DNA from 3 places in the Bradyrhizobium sp. IC3123 genome. Region 1 is predicted to be linked to each of the others. Evidence: predicted binding sites of a transcription regulator. Region 1 holds the regulator's gene; each other region holds the start of a gene.
The links. The regulator PhoB, encoded in region 1, activates phosphate uptake and scavenging genes when phosphate is short. The targets are predictions, from matches to a motif close to TGTCATNNANCTGTCAT.

Region 1 (5,190 bases):
CTCCTGCAACGCCTTGACCAGCGCGGGATGGACATGGCCGAGCGCATTCACCGCGACACCCGAGGTGAAATCGAGATAGCGATCGCCGTTGGTCGCGATCAGCCAGCAGCCTTCGCCGCGCTCGAAACCGAGGTCGGCCCTGGCGAAAACGGGGAGCAAATGCGGCGCTGCGCTGTTAGTCATGACGTCACTTGAATGTTGCGGACGGTGTGAGGCATGAATTGCGCGACGCACCATCGACCGGCCCCGGAAAACGAAACGTGCCGCCTTTTAAGGGCGGCACGTGGCACTATCTTATGCCTGGCAAGACGGGTGTCAATGCCGCCCGGAAAGCCTCGCGAAACGCTGATTCCGTAGTCTTGCGGTGCCGATTTTGCGGGTTTTTCACCACGGAACATGTGGAAGCGAGTCGGCGGACTCTTGCGCGGGAGTCACGCCATATTGTAGCGTTTGGACTGTCAGATACGACATCTCGTGCAGCAGTTCTGATCCCAGAAGTCCTCATGTACCGGCGTAAACGTTCGGGCGTCTTGAGCGCGCCCGGCGAGCCTTAAGGGATTCTGACGGCACGGGTTTTTCAAGGCTAAAGCATTCGCTGCGAAGGCCCCAGGATGGCAGGCGCGCAGCGAGGGAAAGGGTGCAATGACGGTTTTGACCTGGTCCGATGATCGCGTCGAGCAGCTGAAGAAGCTCTGGGAGGCCGGACTTTCGGCCAGCCAGATCGCGGCGGAGCTCGGCAATGTGACCCGCAATGCCGTGATCGGCAAGGTGCACCGGCTCGGCCTGTCCGGCCGCGCCAAGAGCCCTTCATCGGCAGCGCCGCGGCCGCGCAAGGCACGGCCCGCGCAGCATATGATGCGGGTGACCCGCCCCGTCGCGCGCGGCAACACCGCGTTGGCGCAGGCCTTCGAGGTCGAGTTGGAAGCCGAGCCGGTTACCTACGACAACGTGGTGCCGATGAGCCAGCGGCTGTCGCTGCTGGAATTGAACGAGGCGACCTGCCACTGGCCGGTCGGCGATCCCTCGAGCCCGGATTTCTTCTTCTGCGGCGGCAAGGCGCTCTCCGGCCTGCCCTATTGTGCCCAGCATTCGCGCGTGGCCTATCAGCCCGCAGCGGATCGCCGTCGCGCAGCACCGAAACCGGGCACGCGGTGAGCTTGCGGAATTCCCTGATCGCCAAGCTTTGATCGCCAAGCTTGATCGCCAAGACTGCAGCCGTCACACGATGGCGGCTCCCAATCGCTCGGTGTCATCCCCGCGAAGGCGGGGATCCGTAACCGCGGGGCGCAATCGTTGCGCGAGATGGTCACTCCGAGTCTTCGCCAAACCACGTCCTGTGGCTGATCGCGAAGAGCGCAAGCGCTCGCGCTGAGATCCCGGGCTCACGCTGCGCGCGCCCGGGGATGACGGCCGAGATCGGCGCCGCAGTTCGCCAAACCAGCTGTCGCTGGCGCCTTACGTCTGCTCAGCCTTCGCGAAGCGATCGTCCAGCGCGTAGCCGGCGCCGCGGACGGTGCGGATCGGGTCCTGCTCGCGGCCAAGATTGAGCAGCTTGCGCAGGCGGCCGATATGGACGTCGACGGTGCGCTCGTCGATGTAGATGTCGCGGCCCCAGACGCTGTCGAGCAGCTGCTCGCGCGAGAACACGCGGCCGGGATGCTCCAGGAAGAACTCCAGCAGGCGATATTCGGTCGGACCGAGATCGATCGGCCGGCCCGAGCGCGCCACGCGGCGCTTGTCGCGGTCGAGCTCGATATCGCCATAGGCGAGCACAGTGGCGAGGCGCTCGGGACTCGCACGCCTGAGCAGGCCCTTCACGCGCGCAAGCAGTTCCGGCACCGAGAACGGCTTGACGATATAATCATCCGCGCCGGTCGCGAGCCCGCGCACCCGTTCGCTCTCCTCGCCGCGCGCGGTGAGCATGATGATCGGCAGCTGCTTGGTCTCGGGGCGGGTCCGAAGCCGCCGGCACAGCTCGATGCCTGACAGGCCCGGCAGCATCCAGTCGAGCACGATCAGATCGGGAATGTGCTCCTTGAGGCGGGTGTCGGCGTCATCGCCGCGCATCACCGTCTCGACGTCATAGCCGTCGCCTTCGAGGTTGTAGCGAAGAAGCTCGGTGAGAGCTTCCTCGTCCTCAACCACCATAATGCGTGCGCCCATGTGGTCGTAGCTCCTTAAGTCGTCAGGTGTTCGGCACCGTCGTGGCGAAGGTCGTCATGTCGCCCTTCGGCCGCTTGTCGGTGATCGCCTGGCCCTCGATCATGTAGAACACGGTCTCGGCGATGTTGGTGGCGTGGTCGCCGATCCGCTCGATGTTCTTGGCACAGAACATCAGGTGGATGCAGAACGAGATGTTGCGCGGATCTTCCATCATGTAGGTGAGGAGCTCGCGGAACAGCGAGGTGCAGATGGCGTCGACTTCCTCGTCGCCCTTCCACACCGCCATCGCCGCCGGCAGGTCGTGCGCGGCATAGGCGTCCAGCACCGACTTGACCTGCTGCTGCACGAGGTCGGTCATGTGTTCCAGGCCGCGGAACAGCTTGAGCGGATGGAAATCCGTCTCCAGCGCCGCGACGCGCTTGCCCATGTTCTTGGCGAGATCGCCGATGCGCTCGAGATCGGTCGCAACGCGCATCGCGCCGACGATCTCGCGCAGGTCGACGGCCATCGGCTGGCGGCGGGCGATGGTGAGCACGGCGCGCTCCTCGATGCGCTTCTGCAGCGCGTCGAGCTCGACGTCGGTGGCGACGACGCGCTGGCCGAGCGCGACGTCGCGGCGGATCAGCGCGTCGACGGAATCGACGATCATGCGCTCGGCGATGCCGCCCATCTCGGCGACCAGGCGGGTGAGCTCCTGAAGGTCGCTGTCGAAAGCCTTTACGGTATGTTCAGAACCCATGTTCCGTCTCCTCAGCCGAACCGGCCGGTGATGTAATCCTGCGTGCGCCGATCGCTCGGCGACGTGAAGATCTTGCTGGTGTCGTCGAACTCGATCAACTCGCCGAGATACATGAAGGCGGTCTTGTCGGAAACGCGCGCCGCCTGCTGCATGTTGTGGGTGACGATCGCGATCGTGTAGTTCTCGGACAATTCCTGGATCAGCTCCTCGACCTTGGCGGTCGAGATCGGGTCGAGCGCCGAGCAGGGCTCGTCAAACAGGATCACCTCGGGCCGCACCGCGACGGTGCGGGCGATGCAGAGGCGCTGCTGCTGGCCGCCGGAGAGCGACAGGCCGGAGGCATTGAGCTTGTCCTTGACCTCGTTCCACAGCGCGCCACCGCGCAGCGCCTTCTCGACGCGGTCGTCCATCTCGGACTTGGAGATCTTCTCATAGAGACGAATGCCGAAGGCGATGTTCTCGTAGATCGTCATCGGGAACGGCGTCGGCTTCTGGAACACCATGCCGACCCGGGCGCGGAGCAGGTTGAGGTCGAGCTTGGGGTCGAGGATGTTGGTATGGTCGAGTAACAGCTGACCGTCGGCGCGCTGGCCCGGATAGAGGTCGTACATCCGGTTGAAGATGCGCAGCAGGGTGGACTTGCCGCAGCCGGACGGGCCGATGAACGCCGTGACGCGGTTGGTGCCGAGCGCCAGGTTGATGTTCTTCAGCGCGTGGTGGTCGCCGTAGTAGAAGTTGAGGTTGCGCGCCGTGACCTTGGCGGGCGCCTCGGGCAGGGGCTGCGAGCCGGGATGAACGGACGGTGCGCTGACGGAAACAGACATTTCACTCATTTTGCAGTCCTCTCGGCGCCAAGGATGCGCGCGCCAATGTTAAGGGCAAGCACGGTCAGGGTGATCAACAGCGCACCGCTCCAGGCGAGTTGCTTCCAATACTCGTAGGGGCTCTGCACGAAGTTGTTGATGGTGACAGGCAGGTTCGCCATCGTCTTGTTCAGGCCGAGGCTGAAGAACTGGTTCGACAGTGCCGTGAACAACAGCGGCGCGGTCTCGCCGGCGACGCGGGCGGTCGCCAGCAGCACGCCGGTGATGAGGCCGGAGCGCGCGGCACGATAGGCGATGCGCTTGATCACCAGCGAGCGCGGCAGGCCGAGCGCGCTGGCAGCTTCGCGCAACGGATTCGGCACCAGCAGTAGCATGTCTTCGGTGGTGCGCACGACGACCGGGATCACGATGACGGCAAGCGCCAGCGCGCCCGCAATCGCCGAGAAGCCGCGCATCGGCACCACCACCGCGCCATAGATGAAGAGGCCGATGATGATCGAGGGTGCCGACAGGAGAATGTCGTTGATGAAGCGGATCACCGAGGTCAGCTTGTCGTTGCGGCCGTACTCGGCGAGATAGGTGCCGGCGAACAGGCCGAGCGGCGCGCCGATGCCGACGCCGATCACGGTCATGATCAACGAGCCGACGATGGCGTTGCGCAGGCCGCCCTCGGTCGATCCGGGCGGCGGCGTGTCAGCTGTGAAGACCTGGAGGTTGAGCCCGGCCAAGCCGTTGTAGAGCAGCGTGACCAGGATCAGCGCGAGCCAGGTGACGCCGAAGGCGGCGGCTGCGATGCAGAGGCCGCGAATGACGATGTCCCAGCGGCGGCGGCGCGAATAGATCGGGTTCATGGCTTCACTTCCCGGCCTTGGTTTCGAGGCGCAGCAGCATCAAACGGGCGGCAGCGAGCACGAAGAACGTCAGCACGAACAGCAGGAGGCCGAGCAGGATCAGGCCGGACTGGTGCAGGCCGTCGCTCTCGGCAAATTCGGAGGCGATCGCCGCCGAAATCGTCGTGCCCGGCGCGAAGATCGACGAGGAGATCCGGAACGAGTTGCCGATGATGAAGGTCACCGCCATGGTCTCGCCGAGCGCCCGGCCCAGCGCCAGCATGACGCCGCCGATGATGCCGACGCGGGTGTAGGGGATCACCACGCTGCGGACGACCTCCCAGGTGGTGCAGCCGACGCCGTAGGCGGCTTCCTTCAGCACCGGCGGCACCGTCTTGAACACGTCGACCGAAATCGAGGTGATGAAGGGCAGCACCATGATGGCGAGGATCAGCGCGGCGTTGAACAGGCTGAGATAGGACGGGGGCCCTGCGAAGATCGCGCCCAGCACGGGGACGCCGTCGAACACCCTGATCATGAAAGGCTGGAAGGTGTTGGCCAGGAACGGGCCGAGCACGAAGAAGCCCCACATGCCGTAGATGATCGAGGGGATGCCGGCGAGCAGCTCGACCGC
Region 2 (5,190 bases), on a different contig from region 1:
GCCGCCGAACAGCAGCAGCTTTTCGGTCAGCGTGGTCTTGCCGGCGTCGGGATGGGAGATGATCGCAAAGGTCCGCCGCCTCGCCACCTCGGCGGCAAGCGGGGAACGGGCCGGCGATTCGGCTGTGGTGGCGGCGATGTCGGACATGGCGGGAGCGTGTGGCAGGGAAAACGGGCCTGATCAAGCCTCATTTGGTGATTGCGGAGACTTCCGGCCAGCCCCATATCCCCCTTTTGGGAGGACGACCTCCCTGCCCATCAGCACACCAGCCGCGGGGACGACCCTGCCTTGAATGGAGGGTCGTCATGGCCTGGAGCATCCTGTTCGTCGCCGGTCTCCTCGAGATCACCTGGGCCATCGGCCTGAAATACACCGAGGGCTTTAGCAAGCTTGTCCCGTCCGCGGTCACGCTCGCGGCCATGGCCGGCAGCGTCATCCTGCTCGGATTTGCGCTCAAATCCCTGCCCGTCGGAACCGCCTATGCGGTCTGGACCGGCATCGGCGCGGTCGGCACCGCGACGCTCGGCATGGTTCTGTTCGGCGAGCCGGCGACGGCCTTCCGCCTCGCCAGCATCGGCCTGATCGTCGCCGGCATCGTCGGACTGAAGCTCGTCACTTGACGAGCTGGACCACCCACCAGGTCAGCGCGGCCACGATGCCTGAGGCCGGGATCGTGATCACCCAGGCATAGACGATCGAGCTTGCGACGTTCCAGCGCACGGCCGAGACGCGGCGGGCGGCACCGACGCCGACGATGGCGCCGGTGATGGTGTGGGTGGTCGAGACAGGAACCCCGAGGTAGGTCGCCATGAACAGAGTCACCGCGCCCCCGGTCTCGGCGCAAAAGCCCTGCATCGGGGTCAATTTCGTGATGCGCAGGCCCATGGTGCGGACGATGCGCCAGCCGCCCATCAGCGTGCCCAGCGCCATCGCCGCCTGGCACGACAGCACCACCCAGAACGGCACCGAGAACTCGCTGCCGAGATGGCCCTGCGAATAGAGCAACACCGCGATGATGCCCATGGTCTTCTGCGCGTCGTTGCCGCCATGGCCGAGCGAATAGAGCGAAGCGGAGACGAATTGCAGGATGCGGAAGGCGCGGTCGACCGCGAACGGCGTCGAGCGCACCGAGGCCCAGGACACGATCGCAACCAGCGCCATTGCGAGCAGGAAGCCAACCAGCGGCGACAGCACGATCGCCAGCACGGTCTTGGACAGGCCGCTCCACACCGCGGCCGAAATACCGGCCTTGGCCAAGCCGCCGCCGACGAGCCCGCCGATCAGCGCGTGCGACGACGACGATGGAATGCCGAGCGCCCAGGTCACGAGGTTCCAGACGATGGCGCCGACGAGGGCTGCGAAGATCACCTGGGCGTCGACGACCGCAGGATCGATGATGCCGGTGCCGATGGTCTGGGCGACGTGCAGCCCGAACACCAGGAAGGCGATGAAATTGAAGAACGCGGCCCAGAACACCGCGAATTGCGGTCGCAGCACGCGGGTCGAAACGATGGTCGCGATCGAATTGGCGGCGTCGTGCAGGCCGTTCAGGAAATCGAACAGCAGCGCGACGGCGATCAGGCCGACCAGGACGGGAAAAGCCAACGCAGCATCCACGGCGGCCCTGCCCTACACTTGCTCGATGACGATGCTGTTGATCTCGTTGGCGACGTCGTCGAAGCGGTCGGCCACCTTCTCGAGATGGTCGTAGATCTCGACCCCTACGATGAAATCCATCGCATTGCCGTCGCGATGCTTGAGGAACAGCTCCTTCAGGCCGATGTCGTGGAGATCGTCGACACGGCCCTCGAGCTTGCCGAGCTCCTCGGTGATCGCGGTCAGCATGGCGACGTTCTTGCCGATCTCCTGCATCAGCGGCAGCGCACGGCCGACCAGATTGGCGCATTCGATCAAGAGTCCGCCGATCTCGCGCATCGGCGGCTCGAAACTGCGCACCTCGAACAGCATCACGGCCTTGGCCGTCTGCTGCATCTGGTCGATGGCATCGTCCAGCGACGTGATCAGGTTCTTGATGTCGCCGCGGTCGAACGGGGTGATGAAGGTGCGGCGCACCGCCGTCAGCACCTCGCGGGTGATATTGTCGGCGTCGTTCTCGAACTGGTTGACGCGCTGGCAATAGACCGGCGTCTCCTCGCCCCCGTTGAGCATGCCCTGGAGCGCGACCGCGCCCTGGATCACGGTCTGGGCATGGCGGTCGAACAGGTCGAAGAACCGCTCTTCCCTGGGCAGGAACGCACGAAACCATCGCATCATGGGGGTAGGCTACCGGTTGGAAATGGTCAGGCCCGTGAGGGCTGTCATAAAACTGTCATAGACCATTTTCGATCCGCGCGCGTGTCGCCTCACGCCCGCGGAGCCGGGTCATCCACCGCTTTCATGCATCAATGAAACTGATGCAATATCAGTTACTTAGAGCGAACGTCGGAAGTAATGCGCGATTTCGCCGACGACGCCGCGGCGGAAGGTGAGCACGCAGACCACGAAGATCGCGCCTTGGATCACCGTCACCCACTGGCCGAAGCCGGCCAGATATTGCTGCATGGCGATGATCACGAAGGCGCCGACCACGGGACCGAAAACGGTGCCGAGCCCGCCGACCAGCGTCATCAGCACGACCTCGCCCGACATCGTCCAGTGCACGTCGGTGAGCGAAGCGTTCTGCGCCACGAACACCTTCAGCGCACCGGCAAGGCCGGCGAGCGTCCCCGACAGCACGAAGGCCAGGAACTTGTATTGGTCGGTGCGGTAGCCGAGCGAGATCGCGCGCTGCTCGTTCTCGCGGATCGACTTCAGCACCTCGCCGAACGGCGAGTTGATGATGCGGAAGATCAGGAGGAAGCCGGCGAGGAAGCCGACCAGCACGACATAGTACAGCACCGTCGGCTTGGACAGATCGAGCACGCCGAACATGCGTCCCTGTGGGATGCCCTGGATGCCGTCCTCACCATGGGTGAACGGGGCCTGGAGATAGATGAAGTACAGGAGCTGCGACAGCGCCAGCGTGATCATCGAGAAATAGATGCCCTGGCGTCGGATCGAGATGTAGCCGGTGACGATCGAGAGCACGAACGCCGCGGCGACGCCGACGAGAATGCCGAGCTCGGGCGGCAGCGCCCAGACCTTCAGCGCATGCGCGCTGCAATAGCCGGCCGTGCCTAAGAACATCGCGTGGCCGAACGACAGCAAGCCGCCATAGCCGACCAGCAGATTGAAGGCGCAGGCGAGCAGCGCAAAGCACAGCGCCTGCATCACGAAGAACGGATAGACGCCCGTGAACGGCACCGCTGCGAGCAGCAGCGCCATCACTGCGAATACAATCATCTCGTCGCGCATTGCGCGCGGGGTCACAGGAAGCGTGTCGTCCGTCAGGGTTGTCATCTCAGGCCGCCCTTCCCGTCAATCCCGTCGGCTTCACCAGCAGCACCAGCACCATCAGCACGAACACGACGGTGTTGGAGGCCTCGGGGTAGAAATACTTGGTCAGGCCTTCGATCACGCCGAGCGCAAAGCCGGTGATGATGGAGCCCATGATCGAGCCCATGCCGCCGATCACCACCACCGCGAACACGACGATGATGAGGTCGGCACCCATCAGCGGCCGCACCTGGTTGATCGGCGCCGAGAGCACGCCGGCAAGCGCGGCAAGGCCGACGCCGAGACCGTAAGTGAGCGTGATCATGCGCGGCACGTTGATGCCGAAGGCACGCACCAAGGTCGGATTTTCGGTCGCGGCGCGCAGGTAGGCGCCGAGCTGCGTCTTCTCGATCAGGAACCAGGTCGCAAGGCACACCGCCAGTGAGAACACGACGACCCAGCCGCGGTAGATCGGCAGGAACATGAAGCCGAGATTCATGCCGCCCCTGAGCTGGTCGGGGATGGCGTAAGGCAGGCCCGAGGAGCCGAAATAGTTCTGGAACACGCCCTGCACGATCAGCGCGATGCCGAAGGTCAGGAGCAGACCGTAGAGATGATCGAGCCCGGTCAGCCATTGCAGCATGGTCCGTTCCAGGATCATGCCGAAGATGCCGACGATGATCGGCGCCAGCAGCAGCGCCCACCAATAGTTGATGCCGCCGAGGTTCAACAGGAAATAGGCGACGAAGGCGCCCATCATGTAGAGCGCGCCATGGGCGAAATTGATGATGTTGAGCATGCCGAAGATGACGGCAAGCCCGAGACTGAGCAGCGCGTAGAACGAGCCGTTGATCAGTCCCACCAGTAGCTGAGCGTAGAGAGCCTGCATCGATCCCGCACCCGGTCCCTTCTATTCCTCAACAACAGGCCGGCACCGCTGCGGCGCCGGCCCGCATCGTTCACCGTTACTTCTTCACCAGCGGACAGGCGCTTTCCGACAGCGGCCGGAAGGCCAGGTCGCCGGGGGTCGTGCCGATCAGCTTGTAGTAATCCCAGGGCGCCTTGGATTCCTCGGGCTTCTTGACCTCGAACAGATAGGCCGGATGCAGCTTGCGACCGTCCGCACGGATCGTTCCCTTGCCGAACAACGCATCGTCGGTCGGCATCTCCTTCATCTTGGCGACCACCTTGGCCCCGTCATGCGGATTGCCGCCCATCGCCTCCAGCGCCTTGAAGTAATGCAGCAGGCCCGAATAGACCCCGGCCTGCACCATCGAGGGCATCGCCTTGTTCTTCATCCGCTCGGAGAAGCGTTTGGAGAAGGCGCGCGTGCCGTCGTTCATGTCCCAATAGAAGGTCTCGGTGAAGTTCAAGCCCTGCGCCACCTTCAGACCGAGCGAGTGCACGTCGGTGATGAAGAGCAGCAGACCCGCAAGCTTCTGGCCGCCCGAGACGATGCCGAACTCGGACGCCTGCTTGATGGTGTTGGTGGTGTCGCCGCCGGCATTCGCCATGCCGATGATCTTGGCTTTGGAGGCCTGCGCCTGAAGCAGGAAGGACGAGAAGTCAGCGGTATTCAGGGGATGCTTGACGTTGCCGATCACCTTGCCGCCCGACTTCACCACCACCGCGGCGGTGTCGCGCTCGAGGGCATGGCCAAAGGCGTAGTCCGCGGTGAGAAAATACCAGGTGTCGCCGCCCGCCTTCACCAGCGCCTGCCCGGTACTGTTGGCCAGCATATAGGTATCATAGACCCAGTGGACCGTATTCGGAGAGCATTGCGCGTTGGTGAGATCCGACGTCGCCGCACCTGTG
Region 3 (5,190 bases), on a different contig from region 1:
CCTGCTGAAGCTGCTGCTCGGTCAGCTTGCGCGCGGTGAGGTCGTGGACGATGCCGACGAAGATCAATTCGCCGTCCTGCCGCGCCTGGCCGACCGACAGCTCCATCGGAAACGTCGTGCCGTCCTTGCGCAGGCCGACGGCCTCGCCGCCGGTCGCGAAATGCCGCGCCTGGCGCTCGGATGCTGCATCCGCCTCGGGCATCAGCATGCCGACGTTGCGGTTCATCACCTCGTCGGCACGGTAGCCGAACAAGCGCTCGCAGGCCGGATTGAACAGCAGGATGCGGTCCTGCGCATCGAGCAGGATGACGCCGTCGACCGCGGTCTCGACGATCGCGGTGAGGCGCGCTACGCTCTCGCGCATCGCGCGCTGGGCGTCGCGGACCTGCTGCAGCAGCAGCGTGGCGTCGCGGCTCTTGATTTCCTCCTCCTCGAGCGCGGCCTGGACCTGTCGCAGCTCGAACGGCGAGGGGATCGTGAGGATCTTCGGCAGCAGCGGCCAGAGCGCGGCGGCGGTGAAGACCGACGCGACCGCCGTGGCGGCCTTGAGCATGCCCTCGATGCCGTAGATCGGAACCCAGAGCGTATAGATCGACAGCACGTGGGTCAGGCCGCACGCCATGATGAAGATCGCGAACGCCCAGTAGACCCAGCCGAATTTGAGGTCGCGCCGCTTGGTGACGAGGATGGCGAGGGCGAACGGGATCGAGAAATAGGCGGCGGCAATGCTGGCGTCGGAAACGACGTGAAGCCAGATCAGCTCAGGCTCCCACAAAAGGCAGATGCCGTGCGGCGACAGCATGGACGAGTCGAGGAGACGTTCGAAGAAAGCCCACATCGTTCCACCCCAAGGAGTCTTGTTCAGGTGGCTTGCGGGGCCGGCGGCCCGCAACATGGGGGCGCTGGACGGTTCCACCACCTGACGTCTCGCGTAACTCGCGAAGCACGCTAAGGTACGCGACTATACCAAGGGTCCGGCTCCGTTGCATTTTCAAGTCCGCATCATTGCGGGTCTTGGTCCGCGCGGTGTCCGACTGATTCGCAAGGCGCGCAATCGGTTCGCGAATCACGCCTGGCGGCGTCCCGCCGCGCTTGCTGACGTTCCACGGTCGCGCTACGAGAGGCCATGGCGGCCTCCTCAAGCACATGTCTCCCGCGATGACGCCCCCGGTCGCACTCACCATCGCCGGTTCCGATTCGAGCGGCGGCGCCGGCATCCAGGCGGACCTGAAGACCTTTGCCGCGCTCGGCGTCTATGGCGCCTCCGTGATCACGGCACTGACGGCGCAGAACACGCGCGGCGTGACCGGCATTCACGCGGTGCCGGCCGGGTTCGTCACCGAGCAGATCGACGCGGTGTTCTCCGACCTCGACATCGGTGCGGTGAAGATCGGCATGGTGGCCCAGGCCGCCAGCATCGATGCCATCGCGGCCGCGCTTTCGCGCTGGGCGCCGCGGCATGTCGTGCTCGATCCCGTCATGGTGGCGACCTCCGGCGACCGCCTGCTCGCCACTGAAGCCGTCGACGCCCTGCGCACCAGGCTGATGCCGCTGGCTGCCGTGATCACGCCGAACCTGCCGGAGGCTGCGGCCCTGCTCGATGCGCCGGTGGCGGCGAGCGAGGCCGAGATCGAAAGCCAAGGACGCCGCCTGCTGGCGCTGGGCTGCCGCGCCGTCCTGATCAAGGGCGGGCACGGGGAGGGCGCCGAGAGCACCGACTATCTCGTCACTGCCGAGACCGCGATCGCGCTCGCCGCGCCGCGTGTGGCCACCCGTAACACCCATGGCACCGGCTGCTCGCTGTCCTCCGCCATCGCGGCCGGGCTGGCCAGGGGCGAGGACCTCGAGGCCGCCGTGCGCAACGCCAAGGCCTGGATCAGCGCCGCGATCGCCGCCGCCGACCGCTTCAGCGTCGGCCACGGCCACGGGCCGATCCATCATTTCCACAAGTTCTACTGAGGCGGGCTTGCTTCGCCTCCCCCGCAAGCGGGGGAGGGAGCGCCCCCACCTGCGGCGCCATGTCGCCTGATTGTCGCATGCGACTGATATTCGCGGGGAGGGCGAGGCAAGGCGTGATTCGTATTTGAAGGTGCCTCAAGGGTTCAATCGGTCATCCCCCTGTCACGGGACATTGTTACAGGCTGGCGCATGGGAAGTTACGATGTGAGTGACGAGAGCCCGGAGCGGCGCTTTCGCACGTTGTTCATCTCCGACGTCCATCTCGGGGCCCGCGGTTCACAAGCCGATCTTCTGCTCGACTTCCTGCGCTACCATGATGCCGATACGATCTATCTCGTCGGCGACATCGTCGACGGCTGGGCGCTGAAATCGAGCTGGCACTGGCCGCAATCGCATAACGACCTCGTCCAGAAGCTTTTGCGCAAGGCGCGCAAGGGCGCCAAGGTCATCTACATTCCCGGCAATCACGACGAGTTCCTGCGCAACTATTACGGTACGCATTTCGGCGGCATCGACGTGGTCGAGAACACGGTTCACACCGGCGCCGACGGCAAGCGCTATCTCGTCATTCACGGCGACATCTTCGATCTCGTGGTGCAGAACGCGCGCTGGCTCGCCCATCTCGGCGACAAGGCCTACGACTTCGCGATCCAGATGAACCGCCTGGTCAACTTCTTCCGCCGCCTGTTCGGCGTGCCCTATTGGTCGCTGTCGCAATGGGCCAAGCAGAAGGTCAAGAACGCCGTCAACTATATCGGCGCGTTCGAGCAGGCGCTCGCCGCCGAGGCGCGGCGTCACCAGGCCGACGGCGTGATCTGCGGCCACATCCACTACGCCGTGATCCGCGACGAGGCCGGCATCCGCTACATGAATTGCGGCGACTGGGTGGAGAGCTGCACCGCCCTGGTCGAGCATGACGACGGTCACTTCGAGATCATCACCTGGGCGGATCAGTTGCGGAAGCCGGAGCAGGTGCCACAGGTCGCAGCCAGAGCTGCATAACAAGGACCACTTGATGCGCATCCTGGTCGCGACCGACGCCTGGCACCCGCAAGTCAACGGTGTGGTTCGGACGCTGACCAAGCTCGCTGACGCTGCAAAAGCGCTCGGCGTCGAGTTCACGTTCCTGACGCCGCAATCGTTCCGCACCTTCGCGATGCCGAGCTATCGCGACGTGCGCCTCGCCATGCCGCGCCCGGCCCGGATCGCAAGGCTGATCGAGGAGGCGCGTCCCGACAGCATCCACATCGCGACCGAAGGGCCGATCGGCCTGATGGTCCGCCGCTATTGCCGCCAGCGCAAGCTGCCGTTCACGACCAGCTTCCATACCCGCTTTCCCGAATATGTCCGCGCCCGCGTGCCAGTGCCGGGCTCGCTGATCTGGCGGGCGCTGCGGCGCTTCCACAGCGCCAGCCGCGCCGTGATGGCGGCGACGCCGGCGCTCGCGCGCGAACTGACCGAGCGCGGCTTCGACAATGTCGTGCTGTGGCCGCGCGGCGTGGACACCACGCTGTTCCACCCGCGCGTCATCGATCTCTGCCTGCCGGCACCCGTGTTCCTGTCGGTCGGCCGCGTCGCAGTCGAGAAGAATCTCGAGGCGTTCCTCGACCTCGACCTACCCGGCACCAAGGTGGTCGTCGGCGACGGCCCGGCGCGCGCCTCGCTGGAAGAGGCCTACCCCGATGCGATCTTCCTCGGCGAGAAGCACGGCGACGAACTGGCGGATATCTACGCGGCCGCCGACGTGTTCGTGTTCCCGAGCAAGACCGACACTTTCGGCCTGGTCCTGCTGGAGGCGCTCGCGAGCGGCCTGCCGGTCGCGGCCTTCCCCGTGAAGGGTCCCCGCGACGTGATTGGCGATGCGCCGGTCGGCGCGCTCGATCACGATCTGCGCAATGCCTGCTTCGCGGCGCTTGGTGTCTCCCGGCAGGACTGCGTCGCCTTCGCCGCCAACTACACCTGGGAGGCCTCGGCAACGGTCTTTATCGACAGCATTTTGGCGGTCGGGGCGGTGCTGCCCGGCCGGACCGGCGCGGAACAGCCGCGTTTCGTGGCTTGAGGCAAGAAATCCTCTCGCGGAGGTGTCTTGCCCGGGCCTGATTGGCCGCGATAGCATTCCGCCATGACCGAACAGGCCCTTCCGGTCGGCCCTGCCGACATCGATGCCGCAGCGCGCGTGATCGCGCCTTACGCCATCCGCACCCCGCTGTTGTCCTTCCCCGTGCTCAACGAGCGCGTCGGTGCGAAAGTGTTCCTGAAGCCGGAGATGCTTCAGCGCACCGGCTCGTTCAAGTTCCGCGGTGCGTTCAACAAGGTGTTCTCGATCCCGCAGGACAAGCGCGCCGGCGGCGTCGTCGCGTTCTCCTCCGGCAACCACGCCCAAGGCGTGGCGGCGGCGGCAAAGATCCTCGACATGCAGGCCACCATCGTGATGCCAGCGGACGCCCCGCTGTCGAAGCGCGAGCGCACCAAATCCTACGGCGCCGAGGTCGTGCTGTACGACCGCGACAAGGACGACCGCGAGGCGATCTCGCGCGGCATCGCCGAGAAGCGCGGCGCGACGCTGGTCAAACCCTACGACGATCCGTTCGTGATCGCAGGGCAGGGCACCGCCGGCCGCGAGATCGCCGAGGACATGGCAACGCTCGGCCTCGGCCCCGACATCGTGGTGGCGCCGGCCTCCGGCGGCGGCTTGATCGCGGGTGTCGCGACCGCCGTGAAGGCGCGCTATCCGCAAGCCGAGATCGTGGTCGCCGAGCCCGAGGCCTTCGACGATCACGGCATTTCACTCAGCGCAGGCCATCGCGAGCCGCATCCGCCGGCCGGCCGCACCATCTGCGATGCGCTGATGGCCCTGATGCCGGGCGAGATGACGTTTGCGATCAACAGCAAGCTCTTGGCGCGCGGCGTCACGGCGTCGGACAAGGAAGTCGGCGCGGCGGTCGCCTTTGCCTATCGCGAGCTGAAGCTGGTGGTGGAGCCCGGCGGCGCGGTGGGGCTTGCTGCGCTACTCGCGGGCCGCCTCGATGTGGCCGGCAAGAACGTCGTCATCGTGCTGTCAGGCGGCAATGTCGATGCGGATCTGTTCGCGGAGCTGGTGGCCTGATCGTCATTCCGGGGCTCGCGCAGCGAGAGCTATGATGCGCAATTGCGCATCTGAGAATCCATAACCACGATCGGGAGTATGGATTCCGGGCCTGCGCCTTACGGCGCATCCCGGAATGACCAAGA

Region 2: the regulator PhoB is predicted to act here: its motif matches at 2,317-2,333, upstream of I6F20_RS08270 (DUF47 domain-containing protein).
Region 3: the regulator PhoB is predicted to act here: its motif matches at 2,109-2,125, upstream of I6F20_RS31185 (UDP-2,3-diacylglucosamine diphosphatase).

Annotation. Positions count from the first base shown of each region.
Region 1 is NZ_JADYVF010000009.1:101,096-106,285, reverse strand. It holds gene I6F20_RS26155 (aspartate aminotransferase family protein) at 1-183, opposite strand, end outside; gene I6F20_RS26150 (GcrA family cell cycle regulator) at 643-1,155, shown strand; gene phoB (phosphate regulon transcriptional regulator PhoB) at 1,456-2,163, opposite strand; gene phoU (phosphate signaling complex protein PhoU) at 2,186-2,902, opposite strand; gene pstB (phosphate ABC transporter ATP-binding protein PstB) at 2,914-3,735, opposite strand; gene pstA (phosphate ABC transporter permease PstA) at 3,732-4,577, opposite strand; gene pstC (phosphate ABC transporter permease subunit PstC) at 4,582-5,190, opposite strand, start outside.
Region 2 is NZ_JADYVF010000002.1:577,503-582,692, forward strand. It holds gene I6F20_RS08255 (peptide chain release factor 3) at 1-147, opposite strand, end outside; gene sugE (quaternary ammonium compound efflux SMR transporter SugE) at 306-620, shown strand; gene I6F20_RS08265 (inorganic phosphate transporter) at 613-1,617, opposite strand; gene I6F20_RS08270 (DUF47 domain-containing protein) at 1,630-2,274, opposite strand; gene I6F20_RS08275 (branched-chain amino acid ABC transporter permease) at 2,431-3,399, opposite strand; gene I6F20_RS08280 (branched-chain amino acid ABC transporter permease) at 3,401-4,264, opposite strand; gene I6F20_RS08285 (ABC transporter substrate-binding protein) at 4,341-5,190, opposite strand, start outside.
Region 3 is NZ_JADYVF010000013.1:155,515-160,704, forward strand. It holds gene I6F20_RS31175 (hybrid sensor histidine kinase/response regulator) at 1-838, opposite strand, end outside; gene thiD (bifunctional hydroxymethylpyrimidine kinase/phosphomethylpyrimidine kinase) at 1,159-1,959, shown strand; gene I6F20_RS31185 (UDP-2,3-diacylglucosamine diphosphatase) at 2,149-2,961, shown strand; gene I6F20_RS31190 (glycosyltransferase family 4 protein) at 2,975-4,018, shown strand; gene I6F20_RS31195 (threonine/serine dehydratase family protein) at 4,082-5,065, shown strand.